DNA from 3 places in the Mycobacterium sp. E2699 genome. Region 1 is predicted to be linked to each of the others. Evidence: riboswitches for the same ligand, from Rfam matches in the RefSeq annotation. Region 1 holds a riboswitch; each other region holds the start of a gene.
What was found. Region 1 has a riboswitch for magnesium ahead of A5696_RS27870 (hypothetical protein). Riboswitches for the same ligand answer to the same signal wherever they lie in the genome.
Positions count from the first base shown of each region.

Region 2: another riboswitch for magnesium. It lies ahead of A5696_RS22125 (PE family protein); the one in region 1 lies ahead of A5696_RS27870 (hypothetical protein).
Region 3: another riboswitch for magnesium. It lies ahead of A5696_RS05310 (Rv1535 family protein); the one in region 1 lies ahead of A5696_RS27870 (hypothetical protein).

Region 1 is NZ_LZJH01000147.1:200,239-208,135, reverse strand. It holds gene A5696_RS26240 (TIM barrel protein) at 1-21, shown strand, start outside; gene A5696_RS26235 (DUF1214 domain-containing protein) at 38-1,246, shown strand; gene A5696_RS26230 (acyltransferase family protein) at 1,456-3,456, shown strand; gene A5696_RS26225 (O-methyltransferase) at 3,459-4,118, opposite strand; M-box (ykoK) riboswitch at 4,247-4,434, shown strand; gene A5696_RS27870 (hypothetical protein) at 4,699-4,914, shown strand; gene A5696_RS26220 (NRAMP family divalent metal transporter) at 5,017-6,828, shown strand; gene A5696_RS26215 (NADP-dependent oxidoreductase) at 6,820-7,764, opposite strand.
Region 2 is NZ_LZJH01000126.1:130,602-138,498, reverse strand. It holds gene A5696_RS22135 (LuxR family transcriptional regulator) at 1-1,029, opposite strand, end outside; gene A5696_RS22130 (LuxR family transcriptional regulator) at 1,196-3,982, shown strand; M-box (ykoK) riboswitch at 4,807-4,983, shown strand; gene A5696_RS22125 (PE family protein) at 5,267-5,566, shown strand; gene A5696_RS22120 (PPE family protein) at 5,586-6,788, shown strand; gene A5696_RS22115 (PPE family protein) at 6,806-7,897, shown strand, end outside.
Region 3 is NZ_LZJH01000036.1:2,844-10,740, reverse strand. It holds gene pks2 (type I polyketide synthase) at 1-2,051, opposite strand, end outside; gene A5696_RS05320 (carboxymuconolactone decarboxylase family protein) at 2,996-3,565, shown strand; gene A5696_RS05315 (nitronate monooxygenase family protein) at 3,598-4,722, shown strand; M-box (ykoK) riboswitch at 4,887-5,056, shown strand; gene A5696_RS05310 (Rv1535 family protein) at 5,333-5,566, shown strand; gene ileS (isoleucine--tRNA ligase) at 5,864-7,897, shown strand, end outside.

The DNA of each region.
Region 1 (7,897 bases):
CTTGGGCAGCGGAGCAGCTGAGAAAGGGCGTGGCGCGGTGGCTTTCGGTGATGGGCCCGATGATGCGGCACTCGACCGCGCGTGGAGCGAATTCTGCGAACGATTGAAAACCGCCGGCAGTCAGGCGTTCAAGGACTTGAACGCGACCTCTGGCCTGCAGCGTGCCGACGCGTTTCGCTTTCTCACCCAGAACCTGGGGCAGGCTTTTGATCTGGCCCTGGAAACCCGCGACACCCGCTACCCGGCGATGCACGCCTTTTGCAGTCCCACCCGCAAGCTGGGGGGCGACTGCGCCGACTTCACCTACCAACAGGTCTGGATCGACGGCGAATCGACGTACCGCATCAGCGGAACCCGCGGCACCGCACCGTTTTTCAACGTCACCGTGCAAGGCTCGCGTCCGGACGGTCCACACGTCCTGCACGAGCCGTTCGGTGACGTGCCGGAGGCGAACCTGTTCGGCGACCAACTCCGCGTCGAGCCGGACGGCACGTTCGAGCTGTACGTCGGTGGTTCCGAGCGCGGGCCGAACTGGCTGCCGACCACCGCCGGTTCGCGCAAGCTGTTCATCCGCCAGGGCTTCGACCGCTGGGACGAGCGTCCCGCGCGGATGCGGATCGAGCGCGTCGACATGGACTCGCCCAAGCCGCTGCCGACTCCCGACACGATGGTTGCGGCCATGCGCTGGGCGGGTGAATTCGTCACCGGCCTGATGAGCGACTGGCCCGAGTTCCCGTTCGCCCACGGCGGCGTCGACGGCGAGCACCCCAACAGGTTCCCCGCCCCGGCGGCATCCGAGGCGGACGCCAAACGCGGCCGAACCGCCGCCAACATGTACTGGGAGCTGGCGCCCGACGAAGCCCTCATCGTCGAGTTCGACGCCCACGAGGGCTTGTGGATGATCACCAACATGGGGGCCTACTTCACCAGCATGGACTACCTGTACCGGCCGGTGAGCTACACCCCGAGCCGCGCATCGGTCGACAACGACGGCAAAGTCAGACTGATTCTGGCCCATCGGGACCCGGGTTTCCGCAACTGGATCGACACCCAGGGATTCGAGCGCGGCAACCTCACCTACCGCCACCTGCTCGCGGGTCGGCCGGCGACACTGGCGACCCGGCTCGCCAAACACGCCGACCTCGCGCGCGCGTTACCGCCGGAAACCGCGCGCGTCACCCCCGCCGAGCGCACCGCGCTGATGCGGGAACGCTTCCACGGTGTCCTGAACCGATTTCCGCTCTGATACCCGGCTCCCCGCGCGTGTCTTTCCGGCTGTCCCGGCCGCGCCGCAATTAGGCTTGCTCCGATCAAGAGGAGGGGCAGCGACGTATCGGCATCAACTTTGGCGCCGGGCGACAAGCGGGTCAGGGCGCATCAGCAACGGACATTGAGCCGGGCGGGAGGCACCCCGCACCGGCGCGTTCTGCTTCCCGGCCCCGGTGGGTTGCCCCGGTGCGCCGCGCCGGCCGGATCGCGATCTGGGATCAACCGGACCGCCGCAGCGGCATCCCGGCGCTGGACGGCCTGCGCGCGATCGCGGTCGCGCTGGTGCTCGTCGGGCACGGCGGCATCCCCGGCGTGGGCGGCGGGTTCATCGGCGTCGACGTCTTCTTCGTCCTCAGCGGCTTCCTCATCACCTCGCTGTTGTTGGACGAGCTGCGGCGCACGGGCCGCATTGAGCTGACCGGCTTTTGGATCCGGCGCGCGCGCCGGCTGGTGCCGGCGCTGCTGTTGATGGTGCTCAGCGTGGGCGCGGCCCGCGAGCTGCTGCCCAGCCAGTCGCTCACCGGGTTGCGTGACGACGCGGTCGCGGCCTTCCTCTGGGTGGCGAATTGGCGGTTCGTCGCGCAGAAGACGGACTATTTCACCCAGGGCGCCCCGCCCTCGCCGCTTCAACACACCTGGTCGCTCGGGGTCGAGGAGCAGTATTACTTCGTCTGGCCGGTCCTGCTGATCGCGGTCACCCTGCTGTTGGCCGCGCGGGCCAGGCGCTACTTCCGACGGGCCACCGTCGGCGGCGTGCGGTTCGCCACCTTCGTGATCGCGACGGTGGGGGCGTTGGCGTCCGCGGTGCTCACCGTCGTCCTCGCCTCCGAGTCCACCCGCGACCGGATCTATTTCGGCACCGACACCCGCGCGCAGGCGCTGTTGATCGGCGCCGCGGCGGCGGCTCTGCTGGTGCGGGATTGGCCATCGATGAACCGCGGCTGGTGCCTGATCCGCACCCGGTGGGCAAGGCGGGTGGCCCGTCTGTTGCCGATGCTCGGCCTGGCCGGCCTGGCGGCGGCCACCCACTATGCGACCGGCGGCGCCGGCGAGTTTCGCCACGGCCTGTTGGTCGGGGTCGCGATCGCTTCGGTCCTCGTGGTCGCGCCGGTGGCGATGGAACAGCGCGGCGTTGTTGCCCGCATCCTCGCCCTGCGCCCCCTGGTGTGGCTGGGCACCATCTCCTACGGCGTCTACCTGTGGCACTGGCCAATCTTCTTGGCGCTCAACGGCGAACGCACCGGATGGTCGGGGTTGCCGCTGTTCGCCGCCCGGTGCGCTGCCACCGTGGCGGTCGCCGCCGCGTCGTGGTGGCTGGTCGAGCAGCCGATCCGGCGCTGGCGGCCGGCGCGGGTGCCCCTGTTGCCGCTGGCGGCGGCCACCGTGGCCAGCGCCGCTGCGGTGACGCTGTTGGTCATTCCGGTGGGAACCGGGCCCGGTCTGCGCGAGGCGGGCCTGCCACCGGGGGTGTCGGCCGTCGCCGCGGTCTCGCCCTCACCGCCCGCCGGTAGCCGGCCCGCGCCGCGCGATCCGCGCCGGCCCTTCACGGTTTCGGTGTTCGGTGATTCGATCGGGTGGACGTGGATGCACTACCTGCCGCCCACGCCGGGATTCGCCTTTCTGGACCACACGGTCATCGGCTGCAGCCTGGTGCGCGGGACCCCGTACCGGTACATCGGCCAAACCCTCGAGCAGCGGCCGGAATGCGACGGCTGGCCCATCCGATGGTCGGCGCAGATGAGCCAGGACCAGCCTGACGTCGCGCTGTTGATCATCGGCCGGTGGGAAACGGTCGACCGCGTCAACGAGGGCCAGTGGACGCACATCGGCGACCCCACCTTCGACGCCTACCTCAACGGCGAACTCGAACGCGCACTGAACATCGTGGGCGCCACTGGCGTTCGCGTGGTGGTGGCCACCGTGCCCTACAGCCGGGACGGCGAAAAGCCGGACGGCCGCCTTTATCCGGAGGACCAACCCGACCGCGTCAACCTGTGGAACGCCATGCTGCGCAGGACCGTTGCCCACCACCCGAATGTCCGGATCCTCGACCTGAACAAGAAGCTGTGCCCCGACGGCGTCTACACCGCCAAGGTCGACGGCATCAAGGTGCGCAGCGATGGCGTCCACCTCACCCCAGAAGGCGTGAAATGGCTGACGCCGTGGCTCGAGGAATCCCTGCGCTGACCCTAATCGCCCGTGCGGCAGCTGATTTCCATGCTGTCGCTTTCCCGGACGGCAAAGTTGAAGCTCACGTAGCCGTTGCCCGGGTCGCGCACCCGGTCGAGATAGGGTCGGGTGTCCTCGGCGCTGGCATTGTCGGCGATGACCAACGCGCCCGTCGTCAGGCGCGGTTCGAGCAGTTCGATCACCGGCAGGTAGAGGTCCTTCCAGCCGTCGAGAAGCACGAAATCAACGGGCCCGTCCAGCTCGGCCAGCGTGATCAGCGCGTCCCCCTCGAGGATGGTGATCACGTCATCCAGACCGGTCTCGGCGAATGTCCGCCTGGCCGCGGCGATCTTGGGGGCGCTGAGCTCGGTGGTCACCACCCGCCCGGTGCCGTTGTCGCGCACCGCCGACGCCAGGTGCACCGCGGAGATTCCGAAGGACATGCCGAACTCGACGATCGTCGCCGGCCGGGTCGCGCGCACCAGGGCATACAGCAGGCGGCCGGCTTCCGGTGTGACCGGGATGTAGAACTCGCTCATGGCGTCGGCGCGCTCTTGCGCGCTCATCGGGCGGTCGAAATCACCGTGCATCTCGCGCAACCGCGACATCTGATCTTTCGTTTCGGCGTACATCCGGTCGAGGAGCGTCGCGACGTTGGGCGCCTGCAAAGTATTGGCCATGCCGTCGAGGGTAGGCCTCGACCGATGGAACGAAGGACGGCCCCGGTGGGCGCCGGTTAACGCAAACCCACGTCAAGGTTGCGTAAACGAGTTTGACGAGCTCGCGGGCCTCGGGCAAGATGGACGGGCAAGCACCTCGGTAGGTGAGGCGTCTGCACGGATACAGGCCACTGACCCCGAACGTCGAGAGACGCCCCGGGTCAGGACAGCTCTTCCCGGACCCAAGGGTTGAGCCCAAGTGGCTTCCGGATCGCGACCGTCGGCTAAATCCGGATACGCCGTGCAGTGCCAAAGCTCCGAACGAGAGGGGTGCCATCGGCGCTCTGCCGCCGGTGATTCGAGCCTCTCCCGTTCAGGTGAATGTGACGACACCCGCGTGTGTCCCGGCCGTGAGGAGGTGAGGGCGAGATGAGTCCCGGCGACAGTCCCTATCCGAAATCCGTCTTGTCCCGACCCGGTTCCGGCATTCCTTCTGCCGCCTGAGTTTTCGGGCTTCCGTCTGACCCCGCGCGTCGCAACGCGGTTTTCCGGGGTCGCCGCGCATGCCACGAACCGATCGGACCTGCGACAGGAGAAGATCATGGTTTTTGTTGTTACACAGCGTGTCACCGGTCACACCGGTGGACGCAGAGAAGCGTTGCTGCGTTCGGCGCGGCTGCTTGCGAACAAGTTGCACATGCGGACCGCACTGACTCCCCAGGAGCGGGCCAACCTGTATGTGTCGCGGATGCCTATCGCGGTAATCACGGCGTCGCTCGGCGGGCACCCGTCGGGCAGCGCGGACGGCCGTCGGTGATCGGCCCCGCCGGCCGCCCGGTGGCGGGCACTGCGCCCGTCGCCGGGTGACTGGCCGGCTATCGCGGTCTCCCACCAATCCACTTGAGAGAGCCGGACTCCTATGACTTCGACCCCGACCCAGCATCGTGGCGGCTTGCGCGCCGCATTCAGTCGCGGCGGAGCAGTGGCTCCGCCTCCAGGCTCCGACGGCGCCGGCCAGGCGGTATTGGACTCGGCGCACACCGGCGACATCGTCGGCGCGTTCGGCCGAATCCGGCGCGATGGCACCGGCGGCTTCGACGCTTTCAGTGGGCGTTGGCGCCGCCTGCGGACCCTGGCGGTCATCACCGGCCCCGGGCTGATCGTGATGGTGGGCGACAACGACGCCGGCGGCGTCGCGACCTATGCGCAGGCCGGCCAAAACTACGGGATGGGGCTGTTGTGGACGTTGGCGCTGCTGATCCCCGTGCTCTACGTCAACCAGGAAATGGTGCTGCGATTGGGAGCGGTCAGCCGGGTGGGCCACGCCCGCTTGATCTTCGAGCGGTTCGGCAAGTTCTGGGGCGCGTTCAGCATCGGTGATCTGCTGATCCTCAACGCCCTGACGATCGTCACCGAATTCATCGGCGTCTCGCTGGCGCTCGGATTTTTGGGCTGCCCCAAGATCATCGCCATCCCCGCCGCTGCCGTGTTGTTGTTCGCCGTCGTGGCCGGGGGGTCGTTTCGGCGATGGGAAGGACTGATGTTCCTGCTGATCGCTGTCAACGTGCTCATCGTCCCGATGGTGCTGATGGTGCATCCCTCCCTGAAGGCAACCGCCGGCGGACTGGTACCGCAGTTCCCGGGCGGGCTCAACTCCACCGTGCTGTTGTTGACCGTTGCGATCGTCGGCACCACGGTGGCCCCCTGGCAATTGTTCTTCCAGCAGTCCAACGTCGTGGACAAGCGCATTACGGCGCGCTGGATCCCTTACGCCCGAGCCGATTTGGTCATCGGAATCGTCGTGGTCATGGCCGGCGCGACTGCGCTGATGGCCGTGACCGCCTTCGGTTTGGCGGGAACCACCGACGTCGGCAACTTCACCGACGCGGGTGCGGTTGCGACCAGTCTGCGAGACCACCTGGGCAAGCCGGTGGCGGTGCTGTTCGCGATCATCCTACTGGACGCGTCGCTGATCGGGGCCAACGCCATCGGGCTTTCCACGACTTACGCCATCGGTGACGCGATGGGCAGGCGACACTCACTGCACTGGAAGCTCACCGAGGCCCCGCTGTTCTACGGCGGATACGCATTGCTGCTCGGGGTTTCCGCTGCGGTCGCCTTCAGCCCCGATCACGTGCTGGGCCTGGTGACCCAGGGCGTGCAGGCGCTGGCCGGTGTCTTGCTGCCCTCGGCGACGGTGTTTCTGGTCTTGCTCTGCAACGACCGCGCAGTGCTGGGGCCGTGGATAAACACGGTGCGCCAGAACATCATCGCGTGGACCATCGTGTGGTCTCTGGTCCTGTTGTCGCTGGCGTTGACGGCGACGACGTTCTTCAAGAATCTGCCAACCGCCGCCATCGAGGCAGGCCTCGCAATCGGCGCGGTGGTCGGAATCGTCGGCGGCGCGGCCGCCATCGTCGCGGGTCGGCGGTCCAGCGATCGGCGTGAGGCGGAAGCCATCGTGCAGCGCTTCGGCGATGGTCTGGATCCCGAGCAGGTCGATGAGATCGACGATGCCCGGTCGCTCACCAGGGCCGAGCAGCGTGCCTTGCGCCGAGAGGACCGTGCGAACTGGCAAACCCCCAACCTCGCCGGTCTGGAGCGTCCGACGATGTCGCCACTCCGCCGGGCGGGACTGTTGACGCTGCGTGGCTACCTGGTCTTGGCCATCGTGTTCGTCATCATCAAGGTCATCGAGATCGCTGTGGTCGGACCGGCTGCCTCACTGTGAACCTTGGGGCAGCAGAACGATTTTGCCGCGGGTGTGCCGCTTCTCGAGCTCTTCGTAGGCGTCGGCGACCCGGTCCAGCGGATAGCTGGCCGCGACCTCGAACTCGATGGCGCCGGTGACGATCAGGTCGGCCATCTCGGCGAGCACCTCGGTTGTCGACGCGTCGGCGCTGCCTTCGGTCTTGGCGCCGACCTCGCCGGCTTTCTGGAACGCGATGATCGTGTCGATGCGCTCGGGCGCGACGCCGAGATCCACAGCGAGCTGGACGTACTCGGGGCCGAACAGGTCGATGAACGCGTCGATTCCGTTCGGTGCGGCCTCCCGCAGGCGATCGGCCAGCCCGTCGCCGTAGGCGACGGGGGTGACGCCGTGGGCGCGCAGCCAGTCGAAGTTGCCGGGACCCGCGATGCCCAGCACCCGCGCCTTGCGCAGGGTCAGCAGTTGCACGGCCAGGCTGCCGACGCCGCCCGCGGCCGCCGAAACGGCGACCGTCTCGCCCGGTTGCGGGTCGACCGCGCGCACGGCGGCGTACGCCGTGACGCCGACCACGTACAGCGAACCTGCTGTTTCCCAACTCATTTGGCTTGGCCTGCGGATCAGCTGATCCACCGGAACGGCGGTGTGGGTGGCGTGGCTGGATCGGCGGAAGCTGAACCCCAGCACCTCGTCGCCGACGGAAAACCGGGTCACTCCGGGTCCGACGGCTGTCACGACCCCGGCGAGATCGCTGCCCTGCCCGGACGGGAAGGTGGCTGGGAACATCTCGTGCAGCGCCCCGGTTCGGATGGCGGCCTCGCCGGGATTGATCCCGGCGGCGCGTACCTCGACCACCACCTCACCCGGGCCGGGCGAAGGCATCTCCACATTCGCCACGTACAAGACGTCACGGCCCCCGTAACGGTCGAACCGTACGGCACGCGCCACCCCAGCCGTCATGTCGTCTCCCTCCCCGGATCGCCCTTGCTCCGGCCAGCATAGGCCGCCAACCTGGGCCGGCCGTTTGACCGGCGCAGGCCTTGTTCCTGCCGGCATTTCGCAGTAGCGTCAGGCGCCGCGGACTGTGGATAGA
Region 2 (7,897 bases), on a different contig from region 1:
CGGGTCGGTGGCCTCGGCCAACGCCCGGTGTACGGCTCGCTTCTCCGTGACCGACGTCGACCGACACACCACGCCGCGAATCAGTGGATGACGGAACTGCACCCGAGTGCCGAAGTCGATCAGGCCGGCCTCGATCGCCGGGGTCGCGGCGGCGGGATCCAGCCCCAGTCGCCCCGCGGCGTCCCTACGAACGGACGGCTCGCCGACCGGATCCGCGGCGGCCAGCCGCAGTATCTTCTTGGTCGCCGACGGCAAGGCCTCGATGCGCCGCGCGAAGCTGTCCTCGAGGCGCTCCGACACCGGCATTGCGGCCGGCAACCCATACCCGCCCGCCAGCTGTGCCGGCGTCATCCCGCGCGGCAGCTCCAACAACGCCAGCGGGTTGCCGCGGCTTTCGGTCACCAGCTCGTCGCGGATCAGCGGATCAAGCGGCGCGGTCAGTGCGCTGTCCAGCAGCGCGTGGGCGTCGGCGTTGCTCAGGCCGTCGAGGCGCAGTTCGGGCAGTCCCGAAAGTTCGTCGGTGGCAACCTCGGTGGCAAAGACCAGGCCCACCGGCTCGTCGCCCAGGCGCCGCGCGACGAAGGCCAGCGCCTGCGCTGACGCGCGGTCCAGCCACTGCTCGTCATCGATCAGGCAGATCAGTGGCTGCCGCGTTGCGGTGTCGGACAGCAAGCCCAGCGCGGCCAGCGCGATCAAGAACCGGTCGGGGGCCGCGCCGGCCTGGATGCCGAAGGCCGTCTGCAACGCCTCGCGCTGCGGCGGTGGGAGGTCCGGCAGCCCAGGCAGGATCGGCAGGAGCAGCTGATGCAGGCCGGCGAATGCAAGCTCCATCTCGGCCTCGACCCCGGTCGCACGCAACACCTGGCAGTCGCCGGCCTGCTCGACGACCCACTCGAGCAGCGCCGTCTTGCCGAGGCCGCACTCACCGCGCAGCACCAGAACTCGGCTGGAACCCGACCGGACATCGTCGACGAACTCAGCGAGCGTCCGCGTTTCCGCGTCCCGCCCAATCAGCCCGGCGGTGCGCATCGCCGAATCGGGGCCCCCGTTCGCATAGGTGCACGCTACACCGCGGACCAGCCGCGACGGCTGGCCAATGGCGGACTCGAAGGCCCGCCGCGGGCCGCCATACTCGACGGCATTGGCCCGGGGGGGACGTCCATCTGGAGGATCCCATGTTCAGCGGCGGTCGCTCGTGACCACGCCGATCCGCGGTCGCGAGCGTGAGCTCGAGGTCGCCCGCGAGCTTGACGCGGCGCTCGCGGCGCGTCGCGGCGGCGTCGTCATCGTGACGGGCGCGCCGGGTATCGGGAAGACCCGGCTGCTTCGGGAATTCGTCGCGCGCGCCGACCGGCGCGTGCGACCGCTGCTCGGCCAGGGCTTCGAGCATCAGCGGACGGTTCCGTTTGCGCCGCTGTTCATGGCGATCCGGAGCGCCGATCCGGCGCTCGGTCAGAGCCCGGCGCCGGGCCGCGCCGGGCCCGCGACGGTGGACCACGCGGTGGTCCGGGATTTGCACGGCGCGATCGGCGCGGCGGCGGCGGAAGCGCCGATCGTCATCGTTATCGACGACTTCCACTGGGCCGACGATGCGACCGCGCTGGCCGTGCGGTCATTGACCGCCGGCCTCGCCCGCGACCGCGTGCTGTGGGCGCTCGCGACGCGAACCGGCGCCGGGGGCCCGGAGGTCGCCGCGACGGTCAACCTGCTCGAACGCGACGGCGCGCGGGTATTGAGGTTGGGCGGCATCGAAACGACCGCGGTGGAAGACATCGTCGCCGACGTCCTGCGCGCGGAGGCCGACGCGTCGCTGCTCGCTCTGGCGCGCCTGGCGGACGGCAACCCCTTTCTGGTGATGGAGCTTATCCATGGGCTGCAGGAAGAGGACAGAATCAGCGTCACGGGCGGGCGTGCCAGCGTCAGGGGACACGAGCTGCCACGGCGGCTCACCGCCACCCTGGACGAACGCGTGGGCCGGCTGTCGGCGGAAGCGCGCCGGGTGGTGCAGGTCGCTTGCGTTCTGCCCGAGAGCTTTTCGGCGGCGTTGCTGGCCGAGTTGCTCGAACGCCGCCCAGTCGGGCTGATCTCGGCAGTCGAGGAGGCGGTGCGCGCCGACCTGCTGGCCGAGGACGGCGACCGGCTGCGGTTCCGGCACGTTCTGCTGCGGCAAGCCGCCCGCGAATCGCTGCCGCGGTCGCTGCGACGAGCGATGGAGCGTGACGTCGCGACCGCCCTTTTGGAAGGCGGTGCGCCGCCCGCGGAGGTGGCGACCCAACTCTTGAGCAGCGCCGAGGTCGGCGACAGGGTAGCGATTCGGGCACTGCGGCACGCCGCGCAATCGCTCGCGGCCAGCGATCCGTCCACCGCCGCCGACATCAGCGAACGCGCCTTGCGATTGCTGCCTTGGCGGCATCGGGCGCGCGGGCCGTTGGTCGCCGAAACCGTCGTGCTGCTCAACCAGGCCATGCGGCACGGCGAGGCGCAAAAGCTCGCCGCGGCAACCCTTTCCGAGGACCTGTCGCCGCAGGAAGAGGCGGACGTCCGGCTTGGCCTCTCAATGCTGTCGCCGCGCCCGGCCGGCCAGCGCGCGGCGGAAAACCGGCGTGCCCTGGAGCTGGCCAGCATCAGCAACCTCACCAGGGCGCGCCATCTCGGCTGGCTGGCCTACAACCTCGCGATGGACGGACAGGCCCGCGATCTCCGCCGCGCCGTCAGCGACGCGCAGCAAGCCGCGGCCTCGACCGATGACGTGCTGACCGGCGTGCTCGCCGAACTCTCGGTGGCGCTGGCGAACTGCGCCGACGGGCACGCCGGGCGCACCGAGGAGTCCCTCGAGCACCTCGACGCCCTGACGCGCAGCGCGGAACCCGTGGCCGTGCGGCACTTCGCCGCGGTGAACGGCGCCATCCTTCTTGTCACGATCGGCGCCGTCGACGAGGCCGCGACGAGTGTGTTCCAGAGCTTGCAAGTGGCTCGCGCACAACGCAACCAGATGGCGCTTCAGCTACTCACCCAAGTACAGGCACTCATCGATCTGGCCGCCGGGCGATTGGACGCGGCGCGCGCCGCCGTCGAGTCGCTTCCCCCGCGGGAGCGAATGAACTGGACGCGCATCGGGGGCCGGATCGGGCTGATGACGCTGGCCCGGGTCGCAGTGCATACCGACGACCGCCCACTGTTGCGTGAGGTCGCCATTCATGCGCGTGACGCTTATGCGGCGGGCGGGCCCGCCCATCGACGGGAGGGGGTGGCGGCCCTCGCTCATGCTGCATGGCAGCGCGGCCACACCCAGGAGGCGCAGCGCTGGCTTACCGACGACTTCGCACTGCTGCAGGCTCCCGTATGGGCCGTCGACCTCGATCACGTCGTCCTGGCCGCCCGCGTCGCGGCCGCCGCCGGTGACCCCGGGCTGCGCGGACAGGTTTTGCGCGCCGCCGAGTTGCTCGCACGGGAAGGACCTGGGGCGACGTTGTTCAACGCGGTCGCCCAGCACGCGCGCGCCATCCTCGAGCGCAACCCCGACGCGCTGGTCGTGGCGGCCAAGTCGCTGAGCGAGTTGTCCCGGCCGCTGCTGCACGCTGCCGCAGCCGAGGACGCGGGCGCCGAACTGGCACGGACCAACCGCGTCTGGGAGTGCGTCGACCAGCTCGGCGTCGCCTTCGACACTTACGTGCGCTGCGGTGCGATCGCCGATGCCCGTCGAGTCGGCCAAGCCCTGCGCGAACACGGCGTGTCACGTCGGGTGGTGGGCAGGCCACGCCCGCGGACCGGGCTGGACAGCTTAACCGACAGCGAGCTCAAGGTCGCCCACCTGGTCGCGGCCGGCGCCACGAATCGCGGCGTGGCGCAACGTCTTTGCCTGTCCCCGCACACGGTGAACTCTCACCTTCGCAGCGTGTTCGGCAAGCTCGGCATCCGGTCGCGCACCGAGTTGAGCGGGCTCATCGACGGCCCGTCACCGCCGGGCACCAAGGCGTCGTAGCAGCGGTCCGCGCCCAGAAATCGAAGGTCGTCGTCCCGATCCCGGTGGGGCTGTAGCTGACGTACACCGGTTGTCCCAGCTGTCCTGGACCTCCCCGGTACTGCCTGGCAGCAGCGCCCGACCGCAGCCGACGCAATTTTACGTTTTTGCAATAGCGGCGAAATGCTTTGCACAACCTTCGGGTGTCACGATGGCAACGTAGGTGACCCGACATGATGCGGAGAGTTGATGCCGTCTCACGTGAAGATCAAAACGGCGATCGCCGGTTGCGCGTTCGTGGCCGCCTTCGCGGCCGGCGCGGGAAGCGGTGCCGGGTTGAGCAACGCCACACCACTCGCGGCGGGTGAGTCGCCCATTCCCGTGATGGAGCCGCCCACCCCACCACCCGACCCTTCCGAAGCGCCCGGCCCCCCTCTGAAAACCAATCGGGTCCCAGGTGGACGCACTTACCTCGCTCCATCGGAGATACGAGATTAGCGCTGCTGCGCCGGGCTGCGCGGTTCTGAACCCCAATCCGGCTCCGGGTGGGCCGGCGCAACCGTCATGCTCCGCTGCGCCAAACCACTATTCAGGGACTCGTCGCGCAGCCCTGCGGGCCGTAGCCGGCGCGGCGGTCTGGCACCCGTCAAGAAACCGTAAAAATTCAGCTGAAACCATCGCTATCTCGATTATCGCTATGCCAGTCGACTTTGCGGATCATGTTGAGGCACAACCCAATTGGCCAGACCTGGCGAACGGCTACCGGCTGTCGAGCAAGCGAAAAGTTTCTGTTAGCTCGCTGTTTATTTGACTCGGCTTGGCGTTCGGGTGCACCATATGCCATGCAAGCACCTCGCTAGGTGAGGCGTCCGCACGGATATAGGCCACTGACCTCGAACGTCGAAAGACGCCCAGGGTCAGGACAGCTCCTCCCGGATTAAGGGTTGAGCCCAAGTGGCTTCCGGCTCCGATCGAGCCGGATACGCCGTGTGGTGCCGAAGCTCTGACGAGAGGGGTGCCGGGCTCGGTCGCGTTGCCGGGCGCTCATCCCATGTGCAATACGTGGCATCCCCGCATGCCCCGGCCGTGAGGAGGTGGAGCGAAACTGATTCCGAGCGATAAACATCTAACCTGTTCAGGATTCGTCGGCGTTTCGTCTCGACCCGGCCCCGGTGTCGTTTCGGCCTGAATCCTCTTGTAAGAAGCTAGCTCTCGCGTCCAGCGCGCCCGCTGAGACGTGACATCGGTGTGCGCCTTGGCGCGCCCGCAGCCCAAGCCCTGCTTATCCGCGTGAGGAGAGTTCCGATGGTTTTTGTCACTGCGCAACCGGAATCGCTGGCCGCCGCCGCCAGCCGTTTGCAGGCGATCGGGTCGGCGCTGGCCGCCCAGAGCGCTTCAACCGCAACCCCGATGACCGGCGTGGTGCCCGCGGCCGCCGACGAGGTATCGCTCGTAACCGCGGCAAAGTTCGCCGTTCACGGCCAGACGTTTCAGGCGCTGAGCGCTCAAGCCACCGAGATGCACGAGAAGTTCGTTGCCACGTTGCTGAGCAGCGCCGGATCGTACGCGGCGACGGAGGCCGTCAACGCCGCCGCGGCGCAGTGAATTCCCAAGGGGGAGAACAATGATCGACTTTGCGGCGCTACCGCCGGAGATAAACTCGGCCCGAATGTATTCCGGCCCCGGGTCGGGGCCCATGCTCGCCGCTGCAACGGCGTGGAACACGATGGCCGCTGAAATGCGTTCCGCGGTGGCCGCCTATGGCTCTGTGCTGTCGGAGCTGACCAGCGAGAGCTGGCTCGGACCGTCATCGATCTCCATGGCCGCCGCAGCGGCGCCGTACCTCGAGTGGATGAGCACTACCGCCACCCAGGCCGAGCAGGCCGGGACCCAAGCTCAATCGGCCGCGACCGCCTACGAATCGGCGTTCACCATGACGGTGCCGCCCCCGGTCATCGCGGCCAACCGGGCCCAACTCGCGGCGCTGGTGGCCACCAACGTGTTCGGGCAGAACACACCGGCTATCGCGGCCACCGAGGCCCAATACGCCGAAATGTGGGCACAAGACGCCGCAGCGATGAACGGCTACGCCGGCGCATCGGACGTTGCGTCGGATTTGACGCCGCTGAGCCCGCCGCGGTCCACGACCAACCCAGACGGAATGGCCAACCAGGCCAACGCCGTTGCCCAGGCCGCCCAGACGCCGGCCGGAACGGCGCAGTCGATATTGTCGTCGGCGACATCGAGCAACCCCGGCAGCGTCATCGGGTGGCTGGAAAGCCTGCTGGCCACAGGTTCCGACCCGTCATCGCCGTTTTATGGACTGGCGCAGTTCCTCAACGGGTCATCCAACTCGTCGCTGTGGAGCTTCTTCAACAGCAGCTTCGTCAGCACCGGTGTTGTCAACGGAGCGCTCGCCGGCGGCCCGTTCAACCCGCAGTTCATCCTGGGTACCGTCGCGGGGTTCAACTACCTGTTCCCCAAGGCGGCGGCGGCGTCGGCGGATGCGGGCGCCGCCGCTTCGGCGGAAGGCTCGCTGGCGTCCGCGGGCCTTCCCGGCCTGGGCGCGGCCGCGTCGGCTGGGATAGGTCATGCCAACCTGGTCGGCGCGCTGTCGGTGCCGAAGAGTTGGGCCTCCGCGGCAAACATCACCCCGGCCGCAACAGCCACGCCCGCGACCGGCCTCAGCGATATCGGATCGGGTGGGGCCGGGGGGCCCGGGGCCTTCGCCGGGCCGATGGCGACGACGGCCAAGCGCCTGCGCCGCGCCATTCCGAAGTACGGGTTCCGACCCGTCGTCATGCCACGCCCACCGGCCGCCGGTTGACAGGAGAGGTGCTTGTGATGATCGACTTTGCAACATTGCCGCCCGAAATCAACTCGGCAAGAATGTATTCCGGCCCCGGGTCGGCATCGATGGTGGCCGCGGCCGGCGCTTGGAACGCCCTGGCCGCTGAAATGCGTTCCGCGGCGGCCACTTACGGCGCCGTGGTGGCGGGGTTGACCAGCGAAAGCTGGTTCGGGCCGTCGTCGATGCAGATGACGGCAGCCGTCGCGCCCTACCTGGAGTGGCTCAGCGCCACCGCCACCCAGGCCGAGCAGACCGGCACGCAAGCCAACGCCGCCGCGGCCGCCTACGAGTCGGCGTTTGCGGCGACGGTGCCCCCGGCGGTCGTCGCGGCCAACCGCGTTCAGCTGTCGAATCTGACGGCGACGAATGTCTTCGGGCAGAACACCGCGGCGATCGCGGCGACCGAGGCCCAGTACGCGGAAATGTGGGCACAGGATGCCGCCGCGATGAACGGCTACGCCAGCGCCTCGAGCGCGGCGACACAGTTGACGCCGTTCACCGCTCCGCAATCGGCCACCAATTACGGCGGCGCGGCCAACCAGTCCAACGCGGTTACCCAGGCGGCCGGCACATCGGCCGCGGCTACTCAGTCGGCCACGCAGTCACCACTTCAAAGCGTCATCTCACAGCTGCAACGCATCGTGGCGCCCGGGTCAAACCAGGACACCACCGGGCTTTCCGGGATCCTCAACGATCTGAGCGGGTCCAACGGTGCGCTGCTGGGAGGCAGCGTCTCCAATGCCTCGATCGCCAACTTCACCAACGCATTCACGACCAGCGGACTGATCAACCCGACGTCGATGATCGATTCCGCGACGGCCTACAGCTTCCTCTACGCGCCGGACACCGCGGCCGGCGCCGCGGCGGCGGACGCGCCGAGCGTGGCGGCCGGCCTTGGTTCGGCGGAGCCGGTGGCAGCGACCGGCCTGCCGGGCCTGGCCACCGCGGAGATGGCGCGCGCGAATCTGGTGGGCTCCCTGTCGGTACCGCCGGCGTGGGGCGACACCGGAGCGACCATCAGCCCCGTTGTATCGACGACCCAACTCGGCGCAGGGGCCTACCAGAGCATCGGTGCCACCCCGATG
Region 3 (7,897 bases), on a different contig from region 1:
GCCACCACGGCGTCGTTGACACCGCGGGCCATGAGTTCCGAAAGCACTTGCTGCGCAGGCAATTCCACCGACGCCATCGCGCCCGAGCCGGCGATCGTCGTCATCAGCCGCGAGCGGCGGCAGATCACCCGCACGCCGTCCTCGAGCGACAGCGCCCCGGCGACGACGGCCGCCGCGGACTCGCCCATCGAGTGGCCGATCACCGCACCGGGGGAGACCCCGTAGGACTTCATCGTGGTCGCCAGCGCAACCTGCATGGCGAAGATCGTGGGCTGCACGCGGTCGATGCCCGTCACCTTCTCGGGCGCGGTCAGCGCCTCGGTCACCGAGAAGCCCGATTCGTGGGCGATCAGCGGCTCGATCTCGGCGATGGCCGCCGCGAACGCGGGCTCCTTGGCCAGCAGGTCGGCGCCCATGGTGGCCCACTGCGAACCCTGACCGGAGAACACCCACACGGGGCCGCGCTGCTCCTGGCCCACGACTTCCTGGAAGAGGGCGTCGCCGCCGGCGACCTCGCGCAACGCCGCCAGCAGCTCCGGGGTGTCGCCGGCCAGCACCGTGGTGCGCACGGAGCGGTGCCCGCGCCTGCGCGCCAGCGTGTAGGCCAGATCCGGTGCCGACACGTCCGTCGCCCGCGCCTCGACCCACTCGGCGAGCCGGGCGGCGGTCTCCCGCAGCCCGTCGGCCGAGGTGGCCGACAGCGGGAACAGCAGCGTGCCGTCGCGGCGGGCCCTGGTCGCCGCCCCGTTGCGGGAAAGCGGCTCGGGGGCCTGCTCGACGATGGCGTGCACGTTGGTGCCGGAGATGCCGTACGCCGACACCGCCGCGCGTCGCGGCTGCCCGCCGTTCAGCGGCCACGGCGTATTCTCTTGCGGCACAAACAATCCGGTGTCGATCCGGGCCATCTCGTCGGGCAGCGCCTCGAAGTGCAGGTTCTTGGGGACCACACCATGCTGGACGGACAGGACCGCCTTCATCACGCCAAGCGCGCCGGCGGCGGCCTGGAGGTGCCCGAAGTTGGTCTTCGAGGCGCCGAGCACGCAGGGGTTGCCGATGCCGTATACCTCGGCGAGGCTGCCGTATTCGATCGGGTCACCGACGGGGGTGCCGGTGCCGTGCGCCTCGACCATGCCGACGGTGCCGGCATCCACGCCCGCCGCCGCGAGGGCGGAGCGGTACACCGCCGCCTGCGCCTCGCCCGACGGCATCGCGATGTTCGGCGTGTGGCCGTCCTGGTTGGCGGCAGTGGCGCGAATCACACCCAGAATCCGGTCGCCGTCCCGCTGAGCGTCGGTCAGGCGCTTGAGCAACAGGACCACGCAGCCCTCGCCGGAGACGAAGCCGTCGGCCTTGACGTCGAACGCGTGGCAGTGCCCGGTGCCCGACAGCATGCCGCCCGCCGACGCGGAGGCGGACCTGCGCGGCTCCATCATCACGTTGACGCCGCCGGCGAACGCGAGTTCGCTCTCGCCGTCGTTGAGGCTGCGGCAGGCCTGGTGGATGGCGAACAGGCCGGACGAGCAGGCGGTGTCGATCGTGACCGCGGGGCCGTGCAGGCCGAGCGCGTAGGAGACGCGCCCGGAGGCCATGCAGGAGATGGTGCCCGGGTTTCCGTAGGGTCCGTCGAAGGCGTCGGTGGCGGCGTGAACGAATTGGTAGTCGCCGTAATTCAATCCGACGAAAACGCCCGTTTCCCCGGCGATGGTGTCCTTGGTGAGGCCGGCATGTTCCATGGCCTCCCACGCGGTTTCCATGAGCAGCCGGTGCTGCGGGTCCATGGCCGTGGCTTCTTTTTCGGTGATGCCGAAGAACTCGGGGTCGAAGTCACCGACGTTGTCGAGGAAGGAGCCCCACTTGCAGACGGAACGGCCAGGCACACCCGGTTCGGGGTCGTAGTAGTAGTCGACGTCCCAGCGCTCGGCCGGAATCTCCTTGACAAAGTCGTCACCGCGCAACAACGCTTCCCAAAAGAGGTCAGGGGAGTTGATGCCCCCGGGCAGCCGGCATGCCATCCCGATGACGGCGACCGGAGTAACGCCTGCCTTATCCACTGTCCTTCACCTCTCCTTGCCTATCCACAAGTTCCTATCACTGCTGCTCGCTCTTATCAGAGCTTCGAGAAATCTCGCCGAATTTTTTTGCGCGAGCTAGCAACTCCGCGAGCAACACGCAAACAACCCACCGACCCCCGCAATCGAAGCCCGCCTTATCAACGTGGCGCGATCAGCAGCGTAGCGGCTCGCCCCGAACCGCGTGGAAAAATCGTGCGAACGTACAAAAATTTAACAACGCCCGACCCATCGTCGCTGACAGGAAGCTCGAGGCACCGAGCGTTCACATACTTTTCGCACGAAAATTGGCCGTGACAGTGAACTCTAGTCGAGCCAGAGGCGCTGTGCCGCAACTGCTCCGGCGACGTGCGGACCTGCGTGGCAAACCAGACCATGCGCGTTGTCACCACCGCGGCGGCGGGGCAGCACGTTGTCGCCCGACCCGGAATGGCCGCGGCGGAAACCAAATTGGGCACCCCGATGCGCTGCATCGGGATGCGTAATCCCGCCATAGTAGGGGCTATTGGGAAAGCCCGCAGGGAAATCGCTGAAATCTTTAAGATTGCAAGTTAAGTCCCGATTAAAAGTCGGCGGATTCGTCCCGCGCGGGGATATGCCGGTGGTCCGAACGGTCGCCTGGCCCGAGGGCGGCGCAGTTATCTGGCGGGACGGCCGGGTTGTCCGCATTCGCGGGCGGTGGACCGTGGTGGGCGTATGCGACAGGGGCCCAGAGGCATTCGGTTGGCCAGAGCGCTCGCGGGGTTTGCCGGCACCGCACGGCACCGGGTGCGATGCCCCCCGGGGTTCGGCCTTGGCGTTGCGGACTTTTCGCCGGCGCTCCGGCCGGGCGAAAGCCGCCTGGCGAGACGCGCGGCTGGCTACGATGGCCGGTGAACGTGAGGTGTCTCACAAGCGCACGGAGTGTTCGCACCATGACCGCACCCATCGGGCAAGCCCGGGTCCCCAGATTGCCGCTCGACGAGGCCAAAGCCGCCGCCGACGAAGCCGCGGTGCCCGACTACATGGCCGAGCTCAGCATCTTCCAGGTGTTGCTGAACCATCCGACACTGGCGCGCGCCCTCAACGACCTGCTCGCCACCATGCTCTGGCACGGCGCGCTGGACCCGCGGTTGCGCGAGCTCGTCATCATGCGGATCGGCTGGCTCACCGCGTGCGACTACGAGTGGACCCAGCACTGGCGCGTGGCGTCGCTGTTGGGCGTGAGCCCCGACGACATGCTCGGCGTGCGCGACTGGCAGCGGCATGACGGCTTCGGGCCCGTTGAGCGCGCGGTGCTGGCGGCCACCGACGACGTGCTGCGCGACGGCGCCGTCAGCGCGGACAGTTGGGCCGCCTGTTCGCGCGAATTACACGGCGACACAACGGTTCTCATCGAGCTCGTCACCGCGATCGGCGCGTGGCGAATGGTCGCGTCGATCCTGCACAGCCTCCAGGTTCCGTTGGAAGAGGGGGTGTCCAGCTGGCCGCCGGACGGCCGGTCGCCTCACGATTGACTTATCAGTCGCCTAACTCTTAGCGTCGGGCAATGCGAACCAGGGTCGCCGAAATGCTGGGGGTCGAATTTCCGATCTGCGCCTTCAGCCACTGCCGCGACGTCGTCGCCGCGGTCACCAACGCGGGCGGGTTCGGGGTGCTCGGGGCTGTCGCGCACAGCCCCCAGCGTCTGCAGAACGAGCTGACCTGGATCGAGGAGCAGACGGGCGGCAAGCCCTACGGGGTCGACCTGCTGCTGCCACCCAAGTACGTCGGCGCCGAGCAGGGCGGAATCGACGCCCAACAGGCCCGTGGGCTGCTGCCCGAGGAGCACCGCGCGTTCGTGGAGGACATCCTGTCCCGCTACGGCGTCGCGCCGCCCGCCGAGGAGCCCCGGGCCTCGTCAGGCGGCCTCAACATCTCGCCCAAGGGGTACGAACCGCTGCTGGACGTCGCCTTCGCCCACAACATCCGGCTGATCGCCAGCGCGCTCGGGCCCCCGCCCGCCGACCTCGTCGAGCGCGCCCACCAGCACGACGTCCTGGTGGCCGCGCTGGCGGGCACCACCGGCCACGCGCGGCGGCACGCGGCCGCGGGTGTCGACCTGATCGTCGCGCAGGGCACCGAGGCCGGCGGCCACACCGGCGAGGTGGCGACCATGGTGCTGGTGCCCGAGGTGGTGGATGCCGTCGCGCCGGTTCCCGTCCTGGCCGCCGGGGGGATCGCCCGCGGCCGGCAGGTGGCCGCGGCCCTGGCGCTGGGCGCCGAAGGGGTGTGGTGCGGATCGGTGTGGCTGACCACCGAAGAGGCCGAGACGGTTCCCGTCGTCAAGGAGAAGTTCCTGGCGGCGAGCTCGTCGGACACGGTGCGATCCCGGTCGATGACCGGCAAGCCGGCGCGGATGCTGCGCACCGCCTGGACCGACGAGTGGGCCCGCCCGGACACTCCCGATCCCCTCGGCATGCCGCTGCAGACCGCCCTCGTCACCGGCGCGCAGGTGCGTATCAACCAGGCCGCCACCCATCCCGGTTCCGAGGCGCGCGAGCTGGCCACCTACTTCGTCGGCCAGGTGGTCGGCTCGCTGGACAAGGTGCGCCCGGTGCGCTCGGTGGTGCTGGACATGGTGGAGGAGTTCATCGACACGATCGGCCGGCTCGACGGTCTGGTCGATACGTGACCGGCGCCGCCGCGTGGTCAGCGCCGATTTCGTGGCGGCGCGGGTGTTGGAACGGGCCGACCCTGGCTGAATGCTGTGTGCGCGCGTAATAAACGCATAAAGATTGAGTGACAAGGCGCACACCGCGTTGACCGGGTCATAGCCGTCGTGCATGATCGGTCGCGTATGCACCTCGTTAGGTGAGGCGTCTACACGAATACAGGCCACTGACCCCGAACGTCCAAAGACGCCCCGGGTCAGGACAGCTCCTCCCGGCTTAAGGGTTGAGCCCAGGTGGCTTCCGGAATATCGGACACGTCGTGTAGTGCCAAAGCTCTGACGAGAGGGGTGCGGATCTCCGGCGGTCGCCGGTTTCTGGACTCCTTGTGGTGCGCGTGGATCGTGCGGACAACCGCACGCGTCGTGACGTCGAGGAGGTGAGGGACGTATGAGTTCCAGCGACAGTCCGGATCGAAGTCCGGGCAGTGTTCCGTCCCGATCCGACCTCCGGCGCGAAGTTCGCGGTTAGCCAATCGCCTTCGCGGCCAAGCACTCTCGGATCGGAACCACAACGGGATGGGACACGTCAGTCCAATCAGCGCTCGTTTGGGATTCCCGCCAGGAGGCGATCATGACCGCAGTTCTGCACGACGAAGTAGTAACCGTAGCGCCCGCCCGCAAGCTGACGGTGGTGCGCGACGCGACCCCGGCCCCCGCCCCCAAGAAGGCCGTGCGCCGGGCCGAGAGCCGGACCATCGTCATCAGCGACCCGCTGGTGGACGGCGCCGCGCACTTCTTGGCCGTTGGCGTGCGTCACGTGTACGCCGCCCTGTGGCGGGCCGGTGTGCTCGAGGTCCGGGCGTAGTGGGCACCATCGATGCTCCGAGGGGCTACCCGGCCGCAGGTCTTGCCTGAGGCCAGGTGGCCCCTTGGAGTGCGGCATCCGTAGAATCGACGCAGTGGCATCGATCCGGCGATCACCGGGGAGCCTTCGGAAGAACGGCCGGCACGGCTCAGTAGAACCGAACGGGTAGGCCCGTCACAGCCTGCATCGAGCGGTCGCGCGACAGCGCGGCAAGCGGGGTGGTACCGCGGCGCTCGCGCACCGTGCGCGTCGTCGTCCCCGGCCAGAGCAGGACGGCCACAGGAGACGACACACATCGTGACCGAGAACGCTGACGTCAAGGCGTATCCGAAGCCGGGGGCGCCGGACTTTCCGGCGCTCGAGCTGGAGGTCCTCGACTACTGGGCCCGTGACGACACCTTCCGGGCCAGCATCGCCCGCCGCGACGGCGCCCCGGAGTACGTGTTCTACGACGGGCCGCCGTTCGCCAACGGGCTGCCCCACTACGGCCACCTGCTCACCGGGTACGTCAAGGACATCGTCCCGCGCTACCGCACCATGCGCGGCTACAAGGTGGAGCGCCGCTTCGGCTGGGACACCCACGGGCTGCCCGCCGAGCTCGAAGTCGAGCGCCAGCTGGGCATCAACGACAAATCGCAGATCGACGACATGGGCATCGCCGCGTTCAACGAGGCCTGCCGCGAATCGGTGTTGCGTTACACCGACGAGTGGCAGGCCTACGTCACGCGGCAGGCGCGCTGGGTCGACTTCGACAACGACTACAAGACGCTCGATCCGTCCTACATGGAGTCGGTGATCTGGGCGTTCAAACAGCTGTGGGACAAGGGCCTGGCCTACGAGGGCTACCGGGTGCTGCCGTATTGCTGGCGCGACGAAACCCCGCTGTCCAACCACGAATTGCGGATGGACGACGACGTCTACCAGAGCCGCCAGGACCCGGCGCTGACCGTGGGATTCAAGGTGGTCGGCGGGGCGTTGGATGGGGCCTACCTGTTGGTGTGGACCACCACCCCGTGGACCCTGCCGTCGAACCTTGCGGTGGCCGTCAACCCCGAGGTGAGTTACGTGCAGGTACGGGTGGGGGAGCGGCGGTTCGTGCTGGCCGAGGCCCGGCTGGCCGGCTATGCCCGCGAATTCGGTGAAGAGCCCGAGGTGCTCGGCACGCTTTCGGGCGCCGAGCTGTTGGGCATGCGCTACCTGCCGCCGTTCCCGTATTTCATGGACAGCCCCAAGGCTTTTCAGGTGCTGGCGGGCGAGTTCGTCACCACCGAGGACGGCACCGGGATCGTGCACATGGCGCCGGCCTACGGCGAGGACGACATGGCGGTCTGCGACGCGGCGGGCATCGCGCCGGTGACCCCGGTGGATTCCAAAGGCCGCTTCGACGCGACCGTCCCGGACTACCAGGGGCAGCGGGTCTTCGACGCCAACCCGAACATCATCCGGGATCTGAAGAACGGCACCGGCCCGGCGGCGGCGAACGGCGCGGTGCTGGTCCGCCACGAGACGTACGAGCACCCGTATCCGCACTGCTGGCGGTGCCGCAACCCGCTGATCTACCGGGCGGTGTCGTCGTGGTTCGTCGCGGTCACCGAATTCCGGGACCGCATGGTCGAACTCAACCAGCAGATCACCTGGTACCCCGAACACGTCAAGGACGGCCAGTTCGGCAAGTGGCTGCAGGGCGCCCGGGACTGGTCCATCTCGCGAAACCGCTACTGGGGCACGCCAATTCCGGTGTGGAAGTCCGACGATCCCGCCTACCCGCGCGTCGACGTCTACGGCAGCCTCGACGAGCTGGAGCGCGACTTCGGGGTGCGGCCCACCAATTTGCACCGGCCCTACATCGACGAGCTGACGCGGCCCAACCCCGACGACCCCACCGGCCGCAGCACGATGCGGCGCATCCCCGACGTGCTCGACGTGTGGTTCGACTCGGGCTCGATGCCGTACGCCCAGGTGCACTACCCGTTCGAGAACGGCGAGTGGTTCTTGGGCGGGGCGGCGGGAGAGCCCGAAGCCCACTACCCGGGCGACTTCATCGTCGAGTACATCGGCCAGACCCGCGGCTGGTTCTACACGCTGCACGTGCTTGCCACCGCGCTGTTCGACCGTCCCGCGTTCAAAACCTGTGTGGCGCACGGGATCGTGCTGGGTTCAGACGGCCAGAAGATGAGCAAGTCGCTGCGCAACTACCCGGACGTCTCCGAGGTGTTCGACCGCGACGGCTCCGACGCCATGCGGTGGTTCCTGATGGCCTCGCCGATCCTGCGCGGCGGCAACCTGATCGTCACCGAGCAGGGCATCCGCGACGGCGTACGCCAGGTGCTG